DNA from 3 places in the Streptomyces sp. NPDC006739 genome. Region 1 is predicted to be linked to each of the others. Evidence: riboswitches for the same ligand, from Rfam matches in the RefSeq annotation. Region 1 holds a riboswitch; each other region holds the start of a gene.
The links. A riboswitch is a leader RNA that binds a small molecule or an ion and turns the genes downstream of it on or off. The one in region 1 is predicted to bind thiamine pyrophosphate.
Positions count from the first base shown of each region.

Region 2: it holds a riboswitch for thiamine pyrophosphate, as region 1 does, so the genes downstream of both, thiO (glycine oxidase ThiO) here and thiC (phosphomethylpyrimidine synthase ThiC) in region 1, are expected to answer to the same signal.
Region 3: it holds a riboswitch for thiamine pyrophosphate, as region 1 does, so the genes downstream of both, ACFYMM_RS22400 (thiamine ABC transporter substrate binding subunit) here and thiC (phosphomethylpyrimidine synthase ThiC) in region 1, are expected to answer to the same signal.

Region 1 is NZ_JBIAGM010000004.1:69,413-74,759, reverse strand. Features, by position in the region: gene ACFYMM_RS10125 (IclR family transcriptional regulator) at 1-495, shown strand, start outside; gene ACFYMM_RS10120 (SsgA family sporulation/cell division regulator) at 595-1,032, shown strand; gene ACFYMM_RS10115 (YibE/F family protein) at 1,124-2,587, opposite strand; TPP riboswitch at 2,659-2,837, shown strand; gene thiC (phosphomethylpyrimidine synthase ThiC) at 2,830-4,614, shown strand; gene ACFYMM_RS10105 (hypothetical protein) at 4,739-5,347, opposite strand, start outside.
Region 2 is NZ_JBIAGM010000002.1:379,467-384,813, reverse strand. Features, by position in the region: gene pknB (Stk1 family PASTA domain-containing Ser/Thr kinase) at 1-461, opposite strand, end outside; gene ACFYMM_RS05140 (thiazole synthase) at 547-1,344, opposite strand; gene thiS (sulfur carrier protein ThiS) at 1,347-1,547, opposite strand; gene thiO (glycine oxidase ThiO) at 1,544-2,704, opposite strand; TPP riboswitch at 2,702-2,813, opposite strand; gene ACFYMM_RS05125 (NAD(P)/FAD-dependent oxidoreductase) at 2,951-4,192, shown strand; gene ACFYMM_RS05120 (Rv2175c family DNA-binding protein) at 4,251-4,616, shown strand.
Region 3 is NZ_JBIAGM010000011.1:100,880-106,226, reverse strand. Features, by position in the region: gene ACFYMM_RS22410 (phosphatidate cytidylyltransferase) at 1-1,073, shown strand, start outside; gene rlmN (23S rRNA (adenine(2503)-C(2))-methyltransferase RlmN) at 1,173-2,279, shown strand; TPP riboswitch at 2,303-2,410, shown strand; gene ACFYMM_RS22400 (thiamine ABC transporter substrate binding subunit) at 2,499-3,572, shown strand; gene ACFYMM_RS22395 (ABC transporter permease) at 3,620-5,221, shown strand; gene ACFYMM_RS22390 (ABC transporter ATP-binding protein) at 5,221-5,347, shown strand, end outside.

The sequences.
Region 1 (5,347 bases):
GACACGCTGGCGCACTGGCGGGATTCCATCGGTGTACCGCTGTACTACGCGATGTACCGGGACGGCGAGATCGAGGTCATGTGCGTCTCCGACTCCCCGGGCACTCCCGCCGTGGAGGAATGGGCCGACTTCCGCGAGACCGGACACGCGCACGCCCTCGGCCAGTGCCTGCTCTCGCAGCTGGACGAGGACGCCCGCCGCGACCACCTCGACCGCTATCCCGTGCAGTCCCTCACCCCGTACACGGTCCGCGACGACCACGCCCTGCTGCGTCGGCTGGACCGGATGCGGCGGATGGAGACGGTGGTGGAGCGCCAGGAATACGCGCTGGGCACGGTCTGCGCGGCGATCCCGATCACGGTCGGCAGCGCGGCGGCCACGATGGCCATCTCGCTTCCCTCCCACCAGGCCGACCGACTGCTGCCCGCCGCCCGGCAGTTGGAGACGGAGGTGGGGCGGCATCTGGGAGCCCTCACGCTCTCTATCACTATCTGAAAACTCACTCCTTGTGATCTGTTGTGTACGTTCAGCAAGATTTCACCATTGTCAAAGGGTTCAATCCCGGCCAGTCGGTGTCATATGACGAGGTAGTCGATGCGCGAGTCCGTACAGGCAGAGGTCATGATGAGCTTTCTCGTGTCGGAGGAGCTCTCCTTCCGCATCCCGGTGGAGCTGCGCTACGAGACGTGCGATCCCTATGCCGTGCGGTTGACCTTCCATCTTCCCGGCGATGCCCCGGTGACCTGGGCCTTCGGACGGGAGTTGCTGATCGACGGAGTGGGCCGCCCGTGCGGCGAGGGCGATGTGCACATCGCCCCGACCGGGACCGAGGTGCTGGGTGAGGTGTTGATCCGGCTTCAGGTCGGCGGCGACCAGGCGCTGTTCCGCTCCTCGGCACCGCCGCTGGTGGCCTTTCTCGACCGTACGGACAAGCTGGTCCCGCTCGGGCAGGAGGGGACGTTGGCCGACTTCGACGCGCATCTCGACGAGGCCCTGGACCGCATCCTGGCCGAGGAACAGAGCGCCGGCTGAGGTCGTACGGCACGGGGCACGGACGCTCCGCCGTGCCCCGTGAGAGAACGCAGGAACGCTTCTCCTCGAACCGCCCCCGCCCTGCCGTACCTCACCGCTTCCGGCGCCGTCCCCGGCCGCCCCGTGCCGGAGCGGGCTGTGCGCCGGCCATGGCCGGCGTGCCGGGCCGGTCGGCCGCCACCACCAGAGCGGCGAGAAGGGTGGTGACCGGCACCGAGGCGACCAGCCCGATCGAACCGACCAGAGTACGCACGATCTCCTCGGCCACCAGCTCGCTGTTGGCCACCGTCGTCACGCTGCTCTGCGCGATGGAGAACAGCAGCAGCAGCGGCAGCGCGGCACCCGCGTAGGCGAGCACGAGCGTGTTGACCACGGACGCGATGTGGTCACGGCCGATGCGGATACCCGCCCGGTACAGATCGCGCCAGCCCATCGACGGATTGGCCTCGTGAAGCTCCCAGACCGCCGACGTCTGCGTCACCGTCACATCGTCCAGCACACCCAGCGAACCGATGATGACGCCGGCCAGCAGCAGACCGCTCATGTCGATCGAGGGATACAGGCCGTGAATCAGGCCCGTGTTGTCGTCCGTGTTGCCGGTGAGCGCGGCCCAGTCGATGAACTCCGAACCCAGAAGACCGATCAACGACAGCGAGACGAGCGTGCCGAGCACCGCCACGGACGTACGGGCCGACAGACCGTGGCACATGTAGAGGGCGATCAGCATGATGGCACTCGCCCCGACCACCGCCACCAGCAGCGGATTCGAACCCTGCAGGATCGCGGGCAGGATGAAGAGAGTCAGCACCAGGAAGCTCACGGCCAGCGCGACCAGCGCCATGACACCCCGCAACCGGCCCACCACCACGACGGCGATCGCGAAGATCCCGGCGAGCAGTGCCATGGGGAACTTCCGGTTCACATCGGCGACCGAGTACTGCAGATCCTTCGGCGCCGAGGGCTCGTAGGCGACCACGACCTTCTCGCCCTGGTGCAACTGCCGTGACTGGTCCGGCTGAACGATCTCGGTGAACGTACGGCCCTGGTCCTTCCCGGTGTCGACCCGGACAGTCGCCTTTTTGCAGGTGCCCTTCGCCTCCTGTCGCGCCGAGCTGCCCTCGGCGGTGGAGGTGTCCCCGGCCGGGCTGTCCCCGGAGGCGTTCACCGACTTGCAGCTCACCTCGATCACCTTGCTGACCGTGGCCTGCTGTGTCTGCCGGTCGAAACCGACTCCGGTGCGCTCGTGCGGTGGTGCCCCACCTGGCCAGAGCACTACGAGACCGACCACGACGGCCGCGGTGAACGGGATCAGGATGGCGGCGATGACCTTGCGCAGGTGCTTGGAGACCGGCGCGGACGGTCCATGACTGTGACTGTGCGAGTGGCCGTGGCCCCCACCCTGCCGATGGCCGTGCTTCTCGCCTGGTCCATGGTCATGGTCGTGTCCCCGACCGTGGCTCTGATGCTGCTCATGGCCGTGTCCGCCGCCCTCTCCCGGGCCGTCCCCGCGCGGCGGCTCGGGCGGCGGATACGGGTACTGCTGTGTGGTGGTCACCGCCAGATCATCGCAACAACGGCGGGGGCCCCCTGTTCACCGCGCCCGAATTGACGCTAGCGTGGAGGCACCTTTGCACACGCGGGAGCTCGGAGCACCGGGCTGAGAGGGCGCTGACCTCCGTATTCGCGATGTTTCACGTGGAACGAAGTGATGTTTCACATGAAACGCCGCCTGACGGAAGCCGCTGCGTCGACCGCCGAACCTGTTACCGGGTAATGCCGGCGTAGGGAGTAGGTCTCATGACCAACAAGGACGTACGCACGCCTGCCTCCACGCAGAACGCGACCAGCGAGGAGGCCGGGAAGTCCATCGGCTGGCACAAGGGGTATGTCGAGGGTTCACGCCCCGATCTGCGCGTGCCGGTCCGCCAGGTGCACCTCACCAACGGGCAGTCGGTCACGTTGTACGACACATCCGGCCCGTACACCGATCCGCTCGTCGACACCGACGTCCGCAGGGGCCTGTCGCCGTTGCGGGAGAACTGGATCATCGCCCGCGGTGATACCGAGGAGTACGCTGGCCGTCCCGTCCGTCCCGAGGACGACGGGGTCAAGCACACCTCACCGCGCGGGGGCCTGCGCAACCTCGACGCGGTCTTCCCCGGACGGCCCCGTCAGCCGCGCCGGGGCCGGCCCGGAACAGCGGTCACCCAGCTCGCGTACGCCCGCGGGGGCGAGGTCACGCCCGAGATGGAGTTCGTGGCCATCCGGGAGAACGTTTCCCCGGAGGTCGTCCGCGAGGAGATCGCGGCCGGCCGCGCGGTGCTGCCGGCCAATGTCAACCACCCGGAGATCGAGCCGATGATCATCGGCAAGCGATTCCTGGTGAAGGTCAACGCGAACATCGGCAATTCAGCGGTCACGTCCTCCATCGAGGAGGAGGTCGAGAAGATGACCTGGGCGACCCGCTGGGGCGCCGACACGGTCATGGACCTCTCCACCGGCCGGAACATCCACACCACCCGGGAGTGGGTGCTGCGCAACTCCCCCGTCCCCATCGGCACGGTGCCGCTCTACCAGGCACTGGAAAAGGTCGACGGCAAGGCCGAGGAACTGACCTGGGAGATCTACAAGGACACGGTCATCGAGCAGGCCGAACAGGGCGTGGACTACATGACCGTTCACGCGGGCGTCCGGCTGCCGTACGTCCCGCTCACCGCCAACCGCAAGACCGGCATCGTCTCGCGTGGCGGCTCGATCATGGCGGCCTGGTGCCTGGCGCACCACAAGGAGTCGTTCCTGTACGAGAATTTCGAGGAACTGTGCGAAATTCTCGCCACGTACGACGTGACGTACTCGCTCGGTGACGGCCTTCGGCCGGGCTCGATCGCGGACGCCAACGACGAGGCACAGTTCGCGGAGTTGCGCACCCTCGGGGAACTCAACACGATCGCCAAGCGTTTCAACGTACAGACCATGATCGAGGGCCCGGGCCACGTCCCGATGCACAAGATCAAGGAGAACATCGACCTTCAGCAGGAGATCTGCGATGAAGCTCCGTTCTATACGCTCGGCCCGCTGACCACCGACGTCGCGCCCGCGTACGACCACATCACCTCCGGCATCGGCGCCGCGATGATCGCCTGGTGGGGCACGGCCATGCTCTGCTACGTGACGCCCAAGGAGCACCTTGGCCTGCCCAACCGGGACGACGTCAAGACCGGCGTGATCACCTACAAGATCGCGGCCCACGCGGCGGACCTCGCCAAGGGACATCCGGGTGCGCAGCAGTGGGACGACGCGCTGTCGGACGCCCGCTTCGAGTTCCGGTGGGAGGACCAGTTCAACCTCGCCCTCGACCCCGACACGGCACGGGAGTTCCATGACGAGACCCTGCCGGCCGAGCCCGCCAAGACGGCGCACTTCTGCTCCATGTGCGGGCCGAAGTTCTGTTCGATGAAGATCTCCCAGGACATCCGCCGCGAACACGGCGGAAACCGGGCCGAGATCGAGGAGGGCATGGCTCAGAAGTCGAAGGAGTTCGCCGCCGCGGGCAACCGGGTCTACCTGCCTCTCGCGGACTGACTCCGTCGCACCTGGCGGCCGCACAGGCCCTGTCGGGCGTCCGGCCTGGGCCTGTGTGCCTGGGCCGGACGGGGCGCCGGAGCCCCCGAGGAGGGGCACGCGCCCGTGGGTGGGGCGCGCGCCGTCACTCCGGCTGGTGTTCCGGCCCTCCGAACTCCGGGCTGGTGTAGTCCGGGCTGGTGAAGCTGGGGCGCGAGCCGGTCCCGGAGCCCTCGTCCGGGCTGCTGAAGCCGGGGCGGTCGTAGCCGAGGCGCGGCATACGGCTGGTCGGGGCCGGCGAGGCCGGGTGGTGGTGCAGTGTCGTCGTGCCGGGGTCGGCGAGCGCCTCCCGCAGGAACGGCAGGATGCCGCGCTCCAGCAGGGCCTCCCGCCAGGCGTCCCTGGCCCTGGCCACATCGCCGCCCTCCTCGCCGTAGGGTCCGGTCTCCAGCGAGGGGTGGTTGTGCAGGGCGGTGAGCAGCAGACCGACGGCGGCGACCAGGATCGCGGCGGCGGTCACGGCACCGAACACCCAGCCGGCGGTCAGCATGGTCTGGGCGAACGCCGGCTCGGGGTCGAGCATCTTCAGGATGTAGCCGACGAGCAGGAAGATCGCCGCGGCGGTTCCCGCGAGGACGGGGGCGAGGACGGCGAGTACGGCGACGACGCCCGCGCCGCTGGTCTCGGCTGCCTCGCTCAGGGTGGTGGCGAGCCCCATCGCGCCCGTGCCCGGTTCCGTGGAGCCGGACTCGTC
Region 2 (5,347 bases), on a different contig from region 1:
CGGCCGTCGTCCCCTATCAGCACGTTCTCCGGCTTCATGTCCCGGTGCACGAACCCGGCCCGGTGCGCGGCGCCGAGCGCGGCGAGCACCGGCTCCAGGATGTCCAGCGCGGCCCTGGGCCGCAGCGCCCCGCGCTCGCGCAGCACGTCCCGCAGGGTGCACCCGGCGATGTACTCCATGGCGAGGTACACGTACGACCCGTCGGTGCCCTGGTCGAAGACCTGCACCACGTTGGGGTGGGCGAGCCGGGCCACCGACTTGGCCTCCCGGATGAACCGCTCCACGAACGACCCGTCGGCCGCCAGCGTCGGATGCATCACCTTGAGCGCGAGCACCCGGTCCAGCCGGGTGTCCAGGGCCCGGTAGACCGTGGCCATCCCGCCGACGGCGATCCGCGCGTCGACGCGATAGCGGCCGTCGAGCACCTGCCCGACGAGAGGGTCCTGAAGGGTCGTATCCACGCAGGCGAGTCTACGAGCCGGGACCGACAGTCCCACCGGCTGCTCCGTCCGGGGGACGGAATGCAGCACACCTGTGACGCTTGGGTCACGGGAAGGCGGGGCGCTCCGGGTCCAGGCGAGCGCGTCCCTCGGCGGGGGAGGAGGCCTCCGCGAAATGCCGCCGGGGGATGCGTCCCGCGAGCCGGGCCAGCCGTCCGGCCTCCACCGCGTGCCTCATCGCCTCGGCCATCACCACCGGCTCCTGCGCCCGCGTCACCGCCGAGGCGAGCATCACACCCGCGCACCCCAGCTCCATGGCCAGCGCCACGTCCGACGCCGTACCGGCCCCCGCGTCCAGGATCACCGGCACGCGCGCGTGCTCCACGATCAGCTGGAAGTTGTGCGGATTGCGGATCCCGAGCCCCGACCCGATCGGCGACCCGAGCGGCATCACGGCCGCACAGCCCACGTCCTCCAGCTTCCGCGCCAGCACCGGATCGTCGTTCGTGTACGGCAGCACCGTGAAACCGTCGTCCACCAGCGTCTCCGCCGCGTCCAGCAGCTCCACCGGATCCGGCAGCAGCGTCCGCTCGTCGGCGATGACCTCCAGCTTGATCAGGTCGGTGCCCAACGCCTCCCGGGCCAGCCGGGCGGTCAGCACGGCCTCCCCGGCGGTGAAACAGCCCGCCGTGTTCGGCAGCACCCCGATGCCCAGCCGCTCCAGCACCGAGAGCACCGAGCCGTGCACGGAAGGGTCCACGCGGCGCATCGCCACGGTGGTCAGCTCCGTGCCGGAGGCGACCAGCGCCCGCTCCAGGACGTCCAGGCTCGGGGCGCCGCCGGTGCCCATGATCAGGCGGGACGCGAAGGACGCACCGCCGAGGAAGAAGGGATCGTCGGCCATGGTCAGCCTCCTTGGACGGCGGTGAGGACTTCGACGCGGTCACCCTCGGACAGCGCGGTCGCCGCCCACTGCCCGCGCGGGACGACGGTCTCGTTGAGCGCGGCGGCCACCCCGGAGGGCGCCGCGGTCAGGGCACGCACGACGGTGTCGAGAGCCGTGCCGGGCGCGAACTCCCGGGGCTCCCCGTTGACGGAGATGTTCATGCCGGCTGCTCCGAGCGCGCGGCGGCGAACCGCCTCGGGGTGAACGGCAGCGCCTCGTCCGGCAGATCACCGGTGCTCAGCGCGTGCGCGAGGACGTCACCGGTGACCGGGGTGAGCAGTACGCCGTTGCGGTAGTGCCCGGTGGCCAGCAGCAGCCCGTCAAGCTCGGTCGGTCCGAGCAGCGGCGCGTTGTCCGGGGAGCCGGGCCGCAGCCCCGCCCGGGTCTCGGTCAGCGGCAGCTCGGTGATGCCGGGCACCAGCTCGTGGGCGTCCCGCAGCAGCTCGTACACGCCCCCCGCCGTCACCGTCGTGTCCCAGCCCAGCTCCTCGCTGGTCGCCCCGACCACCAGCTCGCCGTTCTCCCGTGGCACCAGGTAGACATGGCTGCCGCGCACCACCGCCCGCACCGTCCGGCTCAGGAACGGCGCGTGCCGCCGGGGCACGGCCAGCCGCAGCACCTGCCCCTTCACCGGCCGCACCGGCGGCAGGACGTGCTCCGGCACGCCCGCCAGCCGCCCGCTCAGACTGCCCCCCGCGAGCACCACCCGGCCCGCACCCAGCTCGGTGCCGTCCGCCGTGCGGACGCCGGCCGCGCGGTCCCGTACGACGTGCAGGCGCTCGGCCCAGGCGTGGTGGAAGACCACCCCCACCCGTTCGCACGCGGCCACCAGCGCGGTGGCCAGCCGTCGTGGGTCGATCTGGTGGTCGCCGTCGACCCGCAGGCCGCCGCGCACGCCCGGCGCGAGCATCGGCTCCAGGCGCCGGCACTCCCGCCCGGACAGCCACACCGACTCCAGGCCCGAGCGCCGCTGGAGGGCGTGCAGCTCGCGCAGATGGGCGCGGTCGTCGGCGTCCAGAGCGACGGCGAGGGTGCCGCAGCGGCGGTAGCCGAGGTCCTGGCCGGTCAGCTCGGTCAGCTCGGCCGCGAAGTCCGGGTAGCGGCGGGCCGAGGCCAGGTTGAGCCCCAGCAGGGTCTGCTCTCCGTAGTGCAGTTCGGTGACCGCGGCCAGCATCCCGGCGGCCACCCGCGCGGCCCCGCCGCCCGGCTCGGGGTCCACCACGGCCGTGCGGAACCCGCGCTGCGCGGCGCGCCAGGCCGTGACCAGGCCGATGATCCCGCCCCCGATGACGAGGACGTCTGACGTACGTGACGACATGGGCGTCCAGCCCCTCCCTTCGCCGGCATGACCCGGATCAGGTTCGTACGGTCGGAGGCCGCCAGCCTCCCTCTCAGCCCGGTGCGTCCGGGCTCCCGCGAGTGCGTGTACGGTCGCCACCCTAGCCCCCCGTTCCACGGCTCTGTAAGGGCACCGCCCGGCGGGGCGCGGCCGCGCGCCCGCTGTGCAACAGGTCACTGAACGCACTTGCTGACTGACGTTTTGTCAGTTGTCTAAGGTGATCGGGTGAGCGAGCAGACGCGGGAAGCGCGGGAAGAGGGCACGTCACAGGGGCGGCGCGTGGTCGTCGTCGGTGCGGGCATGGCCGGGGTGCAGACCGCGGTCGCGCTGCGCGAACAGGGGTTCACCGGCAGCGTGACGCTGATCGGCGCCGAGCCGCACCAGCCGTACGACCGGCCGCCGCTGTCCAAGGCGGTGCTGCTCGGCAAGGCCGAGGGCTCCGCCTTCGACGTCGACTTCGAGGCGCTCGGCATCGAGCTGTCCCTCGGACGCGAGGTGACCGGCCTGCGCCCCGGCGACCACCAGCTGGACACCGGGTCCGGGCCCGTCCCGTACGACGTCCTGGTCCTGGCCACCGGCGCGGAACCGATCCGGCTGCCGGGCGCGGAGGGTGTGCCCGGCGTGCACCTGCTGCGCACCCTGGACGACGCCGAACGGCTGCGGCCCGTGCTCGCCCGGCAGCACGACGTCGTGGTGGTCGGCGCGGGCTGGATCGGCGCCGAGTTCGCGACGGCGGCCCGTGAGGCGGGCTGCGCGGTGACCGTCGTCGAGGCCGCCGACCGTCCGCTGGCGGGCGCGCTGCCCGCCGAGGTGGCCGCGCCGATGGCCGCCTGGTACGCCGACATCGGCGCCGTCCTGCGTACGCACGCGCGCGTGGAGCGCGTCGAGCCCGGCGCGGTGGTGCTGGACGACGGCTCGCGGCTGCCCGCGGGCGCCGTGGTGGTCGGCATCGGCGCCCGGCCCGCCACCGGGTGGCTGGCCGGCTCCGGCGTCGAGCTGGGCGCGCACCGCGAGGTGGTGGCCGACGAGCACCTGCGCACCTCGGTCCCGGACGTGTACGCGGTCGGCGACTGCGCCTCCTTCCCCTCGGCCCGGTACGGCGAACGGCTGCTCGTCCACCACTGGGACAACGCCCTGCAGGGCCCGCGCACGGTCGCGGCGAACATCATCGGCGAGACCCCTTCGGTCTACGACCCGGTGCCGTACTTCTGGTCCGAGCAGTTCGGCCGCTTCGTCCAGTACGCCGGGCACCACGCCTCGGCCGACCGGGCCGTGTGGCGCGGGGACCCGGCCGGACCCGCCTGGACGGTGTGCTGGCTGCGCCAGGACCGCCTGGTGGCCCTGCTCGCGGTCGGACGGCCACGGGACCTGGCCCAGGGGCGGCGGCTGATCGAGGCGGGGCGGCGCATGGACGCGGTGGCCCTGGTGGATCCGGCCCGCCCGCTCAAGGACGCGACCGCCGTCTGACCTCCCATGTGGACCGGCCCGACTTCCGACTGTCAGTGGCAGATGGCAGGCTTGTCCCGTGACCGAGATTGACGCAAAGATCGATGCTCTCGTCCCCGCCTGGCTCACCCTCCCCGACATCGCCGAACAAATGGACGTCGAGGTGACACGTGTGCGGCAGCTGGTCAAGGACGGCCAGCTGATCGCCGTACGCCGTGGTGAGAACCGGGCCCTGCACGTCCCCGCCGCCTTCATCGACGGGGACAAGGTCGTCAAGGGGCTGTCCGGGACCCTGACGCTCCTGAGGGACGACGGCTTCACGGACGAGGAGATGCTGGAGTGGCTCTTCACCCCCGACCCGACCCTGCCCGGCACCCCGGCGCAGGCCCTGAGTGAGAACCGCGGCACGGAGGTGAAGCGCCGCGCCCAGGCGCTCGCCGTCTGACCCACGGCCGACGACCGGCGCCCCGGCCCACCCCCCGAGGCGCCGGCCTCCACCCCCGTGCCCGGACCGCGGCTGCCCGTCCGCCGCCGGCGGAAAGGGGAGGCCGACCGGCAAGACCTCCACTCGCCATGCCCGGCGGGCCGGGTCACCGGGGTCTGCCCAGCCCGACCTGCCCCGACAGTCCGGCCCGCCGACCGGGGCCAACTCGCTCACGGGTAGCCCTCCCGGCCGCTCCCCGGAAGCACGGCCCACTGTCCCGGCAGCCCGCCCTTGCGAGAGGCCGGACCGCTGGTGGACCCGGCAACCCGCGCGCTGACCGCTCCGCCGGCCAGGCCACCCTGCCCGCCAGCCGGACGGGCGATGAAACGCGCTCGGGAAGAACCACCCGCCGACCGGGAAGACGCCCGCCCCCCGGAGGCACCGCACGCTGGGCCGCCGCCCGCCGACCGGGAAGGCACCCGCCTGCCGGAGGCACCGCACGCTGGGCCGCCGCCGACCGGGAAGGCGCCCGCCCCCGGAGGCACCGCACGCTGGGCCGCCGCCGGCCGCGGCCCGCCGACCGGGAAGGCAGCCGCCTGTCGGAGGCACCGTCCGCCGGGCCGCCGCCCCCGACCAGGAAGGCGCCCGCCTGCCGGAGGCACCGCACGCTGGGTCGCCGTCGCCGTCGCCGCCCGCCGACCGGGAAGGCGGCCGCCTGTCGGAGGCACCGCACGCTGGGTCGCCGCCGCCGC
Region 3 (5,347 bases), on a different contig from region 1:
GGTATGTCCATGGGCATACCCCGGCGGGTCCCGCATACGATGCGCCTGAGGCGCAGCACACTCGCCCCATGCCCATCGTGCCCGACGTACCCGCCGCCTACGGCGGAGACCAGGATGACGACCGGGGGGCCGCTCGGCTGAGCGGCCCCTTGTTCGGCGACGACATGCAGCAGGCGCGGCCCTACGGGGCGGCGCCGCAGAACCCGAATCCGGAGCCCATGCCCGACGCCTCCCAGCCGGCGCCCGCCCCGCAGAAGAAGAGCGCGGGCCGGGACCTGAGCGCGGCCATAGGGGTCGGGGTCGGGCTCGGTGTGGTGATCGTCGCGTCCCTGTTCATCGTCAAGGCCGTGTTCGTCGGCGTCGTCGCGGTGGCCGTGGTCGTGGGCCTGTGGGAGCTGACCAGCCGGCTGCAGGAACGCAAGAGCATCAAGGCGCCCCTCGTCCCGCTGGCGGTCGGCGGGGCCGCGATGGTCGTCGCGGGGTATGTCCGGGGTGCCGAGGGCGCGTGGGTCGCCATGGCGCTCACGGCGCTGGCGGTGCTGGTCTGGCGCATGACCGAGCCGCCCGAGGGCTACCTCAGGGATGTCACGGCGGGCGTCTTCGCGGCCTTCTACGTGCCCTTCCTGGCGACGTTCGTCGCGATGATGCTGACGGCCGACGACGGCCCGTGGCGCGTCCTGACCTTCCTGCTGCTCACGGTGGTCAGCGACACCGGCGCGTACGCCGTCGGCTGGCGCTTCGGCAGTCACAAGCTCGCCCCCCGCATCAGCCCCGGCAAGACCCGTGAGGGCCTGCTCGGCGCGGTGCTGTTCGCCATGGTGGCGGGCGCGCTGTGCATGCAGTTCCTGATCGACGGCGGCGCCTGGTGGCAGGGCCTGCTGCTGGGCCTCGCGGTCGCGGTCAGCGCCACGCTGGGCGACCTCGGCGAGTCCATGATCAAGCGTGACCTGGGCATCAAGGACATGGGCACCCTGCTCCCCGGCCACGGCGGCATCATGGACCGCCTGGACTCACTGCTGCCGACGGCTCCGGTGGTGTGGCTGCTGATGGTGGTGTTCGTCGGCTCGGCCTGACCCTCCCGGGCACGGCACACGGCCCCCGTCCCGGGCAGGACGGGGGCCCTCGCACGCGAGGACCGGGCCGCGGAGTGGATCTGCGACACTGGTACGGCTATGCCTAAGCCCGGAGAACTCACTTTCGTCGCCCCCCGCGGAGCCAAGAAGCCGCCGCGGCATCTCGCCGATCTCACGCCCGCGGAGCGCAAGGACGCCGTGGCGGAGGCCGGGGAGAAGCCGTTTCGCGCCAAGCAGCTCTCGCAGCACTACTTCGCGCGGTACGCGCACGACCCGGAGCAGTGGACCGACATCCCCGCCGGGTCGCGGGACAAGCTCCGCGAGGCGCTGTTTCCCGAGCTGATGACCGTCGTACGGCATCTGTCGACCGACCAGGGCACCACCCGCAAGACGCTGTGGCGGCTGTTCGACGGGACGCTCGTGGAGTCGGTGCTGATGCGCTACCCGGACCGGGTGACGATGTGCATCAGCTCGCAGGCGGGGTGCGGGATGAACTGCCCGTTCTGCGCGACCGGGCAGGCGGGGCTCGACCGGAATCTGTCCACCGCCGAGATCGTCCACCAGATCGTGGACGGCATGCGGGCGCTCAGGGACGGGGAGGTGCCCGGCGGGCCCGCCCGGCTCTCCAACATCGTCTTCATGGGGATGGGCGAGCCGCTGGCCAACTACAAGCGGGTCGTCGGTGCCGTCCGCGCGCTGACCGACCCCGCGCCGGACGGGCTCGGGCTCTCGCAGCGCGGGATCACGGTGTCGACGGTCGGCCTCGTGCCGGCCATCCACCGGTTCGCCGACGAGGGCTTCAAGTGCCGGCTCGCCATCTCCCTGCACGCTCCCGACGACGAACTGCGCGACACCCTCGTCCCCGTGAACACGCGGTGGAAGGTGCGCGAGGTGCTCGACGCCGGATTCGAGTACGTCGAGAAGAGCGGGCGCCGGCTGTCCATCGAGTACGCGCTGATCCGGGACATCAACGACCAGGCCTGGCGCGGTGACCGGCTGGGGCGGCTGCTCAGGGGCAAGCCCGTGCACGTGAACCTGATTCCGCTCAACCCGACGCCGGGGTCCAAGTGGACCGCCTCCCGGCCCGAGGACGAGAAGGCCTTCGTCGAGGCGATCGGGGCCCACGGTGTGCCGGTGACGGTCCGGGACACCCGGGGGCAGGAGATCGACGGGGCCTGCGGTCAGCTCGCGGCCACCGAGCGGTAATCTGAGCCGGTACGTACATCTTCATATTCCGACAGGGGAGCGCCACAGCGCTGAGAGTGCGGCAACCGGGCCGCAGACCCTCTGAACCTTGCCCAGGTCATTCTGGGTAGGAAGTTCGGTCATCACTCAAGCTGTTGCGCCCTGCCCGGGAGCCGGCGGATCCCTCCGACGGTCCCGGACAGGGCCGCGTCTCTTCCTGGTCTGCCAGGAGGAATCTCAGTGAGCAACAACAAGTTCGTGGTCGCGGCCGTCGGCCTCGGTCTCGTCGCGCTGTCCGCGTGCGGGTCGGCCGGCGGCAAGGGGGCGGCCGACTCCAAGACCGTCACCCTGGTCAGCCACGACTCGTGGGCCGTCTCCAAGAACGTGCTCAAGGACTTCGAGAAGCGGTCCGGCTACCAGGTCAGGGTCCTGAAGGACGGAGACGCCGGACAGGCCGTCAACAAGGCGATCCTGACCAAGGACGACCCGCAGGGCGACGTCTTCTTCGGCGTCGACAACACCCTGCTCTCCCGCGCCCTCGACAACGGCCTCTTCCAGTCCTACCGGGCCAAGGACGCCGACCAGGTCCTGCCGCAGTACCGCGTCGACCAGGCCAGGCACCGGGTCACCCCCATCGACACCGGCGACATCTGCGTCAACTACGACAAGGCCTACTTCGACAAGCACCGGCTGACCCCGCCGCAGTCCTTCGACGACCTGGTCAAGCCGCAGTACAAGAACCTCCTCGTCACCGAGAACGCCGCCACCTCCTCGCCCGGCCTCGGCTTCCTGCTCGGCAGCGCCGCCCGGTACGGCGACGGGGGCTGGCAGGACTACTGGAAGAAGCTGAAGGCCAACGGCGTCAAGGTCGTCGACGGCTGGGAGCAGGCCTACGACCAGGAGTTCTCCGGCTCGGCCGGCGGCCGCAAGGCCAAGGGCGACCGGCCGCTCGTCGTGTCGTACGCCTCCTCGCCGCCCGCCGAGGTGATCTACGCCGACCCGAAGCCGACGACCGCGCCCACCGGGGTGTCGTACGGCACCTGCTTCCGGCAGACCGAGTACGCCGGGCTGCTCGCCGGCGCGCACAACACCAAGGGCGGCAAGGCGTTCATCGACTTCCTGCTGACCAGGGAGTTCCAGGACGACATGCCGCTGAACATGTACGTCTACCCGGTGCGGAAGGACGCCGAGGTGCCCGCGGAGTTCGTGAAGTACGGCCCGCAGGCCAAGGATCCCGAGACCATGGCCCCCGACCGGATCGCCGCCGGCCGTGACCAGTGGGTCAAGTCGTGGACCTCGCTCGTACTCAAGTGACGGCCCCTCGCGGGCGGACGGCGGGGAGGGCGGCGCGGCTCGCCCTGATGGCCGGACCCTTCGCGTTCTTCGCCGTCTTCTTCGCCTGGCCGGTCGCCGCGATCGTCGCCCGCGGGCTGAGGACCGACGGCGTGTGGCGGCTCGGACGGGTCGCCGACGTGCTCGGGCAGTCCGACATCCGGCACGTGCTGTGGTTCACCACCTGGCAGGCGCTCGCCTCCACCGCCCTCACCCTGCTCCTCGCGCTGCCCGCCGCCTACGTCTTCGCCCGTCTCGACTTCCCGGGCCGGCAGGTGCTGCGGGCCGTCGTCACGGTGCCGTTCGTGCTGCCGACGGTCGTCGTCGGTACGGCCTTCCTCGCCCTCGTCGGGCGCGGCGGACTCCTCGACGAACTGTGGGGGGTGCGGCTGGACACCACCGTGTGGGCGATCCTGCTGGCGCACGTCTTCTTCAACTACGCGGTCGTCGTACGGACGGTGGGCGGGCTGTGGGCGCAGCTGGATCCGCGTCAGGAGGACGCCGCCCGGATGCTCGGCGCCTCGCCCCTCGGGGCCTGGCGCCGGGTGACCCTGCCGGCGCTGGCGCCCGCCGTGGCCGCCGCAGCGCTGATGGTGTTCCTGTTCACCTTCACCTCCTTCGGGGTGGTGCAGATCCTGGGCGGCCCCACCTTCTCCACCCTCGAAGTGGAGATCTACCGGCAGACCTCGGAGATCTTCGACCTGTCCACGGCCGCCGTCCTCACCCTCGTGCAGTTCGTCGCGGTCGGCGCCGTCCTCGTCGTCCACGCCTGGACGGTACGGCGGCGGGAGTCCGCGCTGCGCCTGGTGGACGCCTCGGTGACCGCGCGCCGGCCGCGCGGGGCCGGACAGTGGGCGCTGCTCGCCGGCGTCCTCGCCACCGTCGCCCTCCTCCTCGTCCTGCCGCTCGCCGTGCTGGTGGGCCGCTCCCTCGACGCACCCGGCCTCCGCTACTACCGGGCGCTGACGAACGCCGACGGCGGCACCTTCCTGGTGGCACCCGTCACCGCCGTGTGGACCTCGCTGCAGTACGCGGTGGCCGCCACCGCCATCGCGGTGCTCGTCGGGGGGCTCGCCGCCGCCGCGCTGGCCCGCCGGGACGCGGGACGGCTGGTGCGGGGCTTCGACGCGCTGCTGATGCTGCCGCTGGGCGTGTCCGCGGTGACCGTCGGCTTCGGGTTCCTGATCGCCCTCGACAAGCCGCCGCTCGACCTGCGCCAGTCCTGGATCCTGGTGCCGCTCGCCCAGGCGCTGGTCGGCGCCCCCTTCGTCGTACGGACCATGCTGCCCGTGCTGCGGGCCGTCGACGGACGGCTCCGGGAGGCGGCGGCCGTGCTCGGGGCGTCGCCGTGGCGGGTGTGGCGGGAGGTGGACCTGCCGATGGTGCGGCGGGCGCTGCTGATCGCGGCCGGGTTCGCGTTCGCCGTCTCGCTCGGGGAGTTCGGGGCGACCGTGTTCATCGCGCGGCCCGACAACCCGACGCTGCCGGTGGCGGTGGCCCGTCTGCTGGCCCGGCCAGGCGACCTCAACTACGGCCAGGCGATGGCCCTTTCGACGATTCTGATGGTGGTGTGCGCGGTGGCCCTGCTGGTGCTGGAGCGGCTGCGCACCGACCGGACGGGGGAGTTCTGATGCTGCTGGGCCTGGAGCGGGCGACCGTACGGTTCGGTGGGCGTGCGGTGCTGGACGCCGTGGACCTGGAGGTCGCCGAGCACGAGGTGGTGTGCGTGCTCGGGCCCAGCGGCAGCGGCAAGTCGA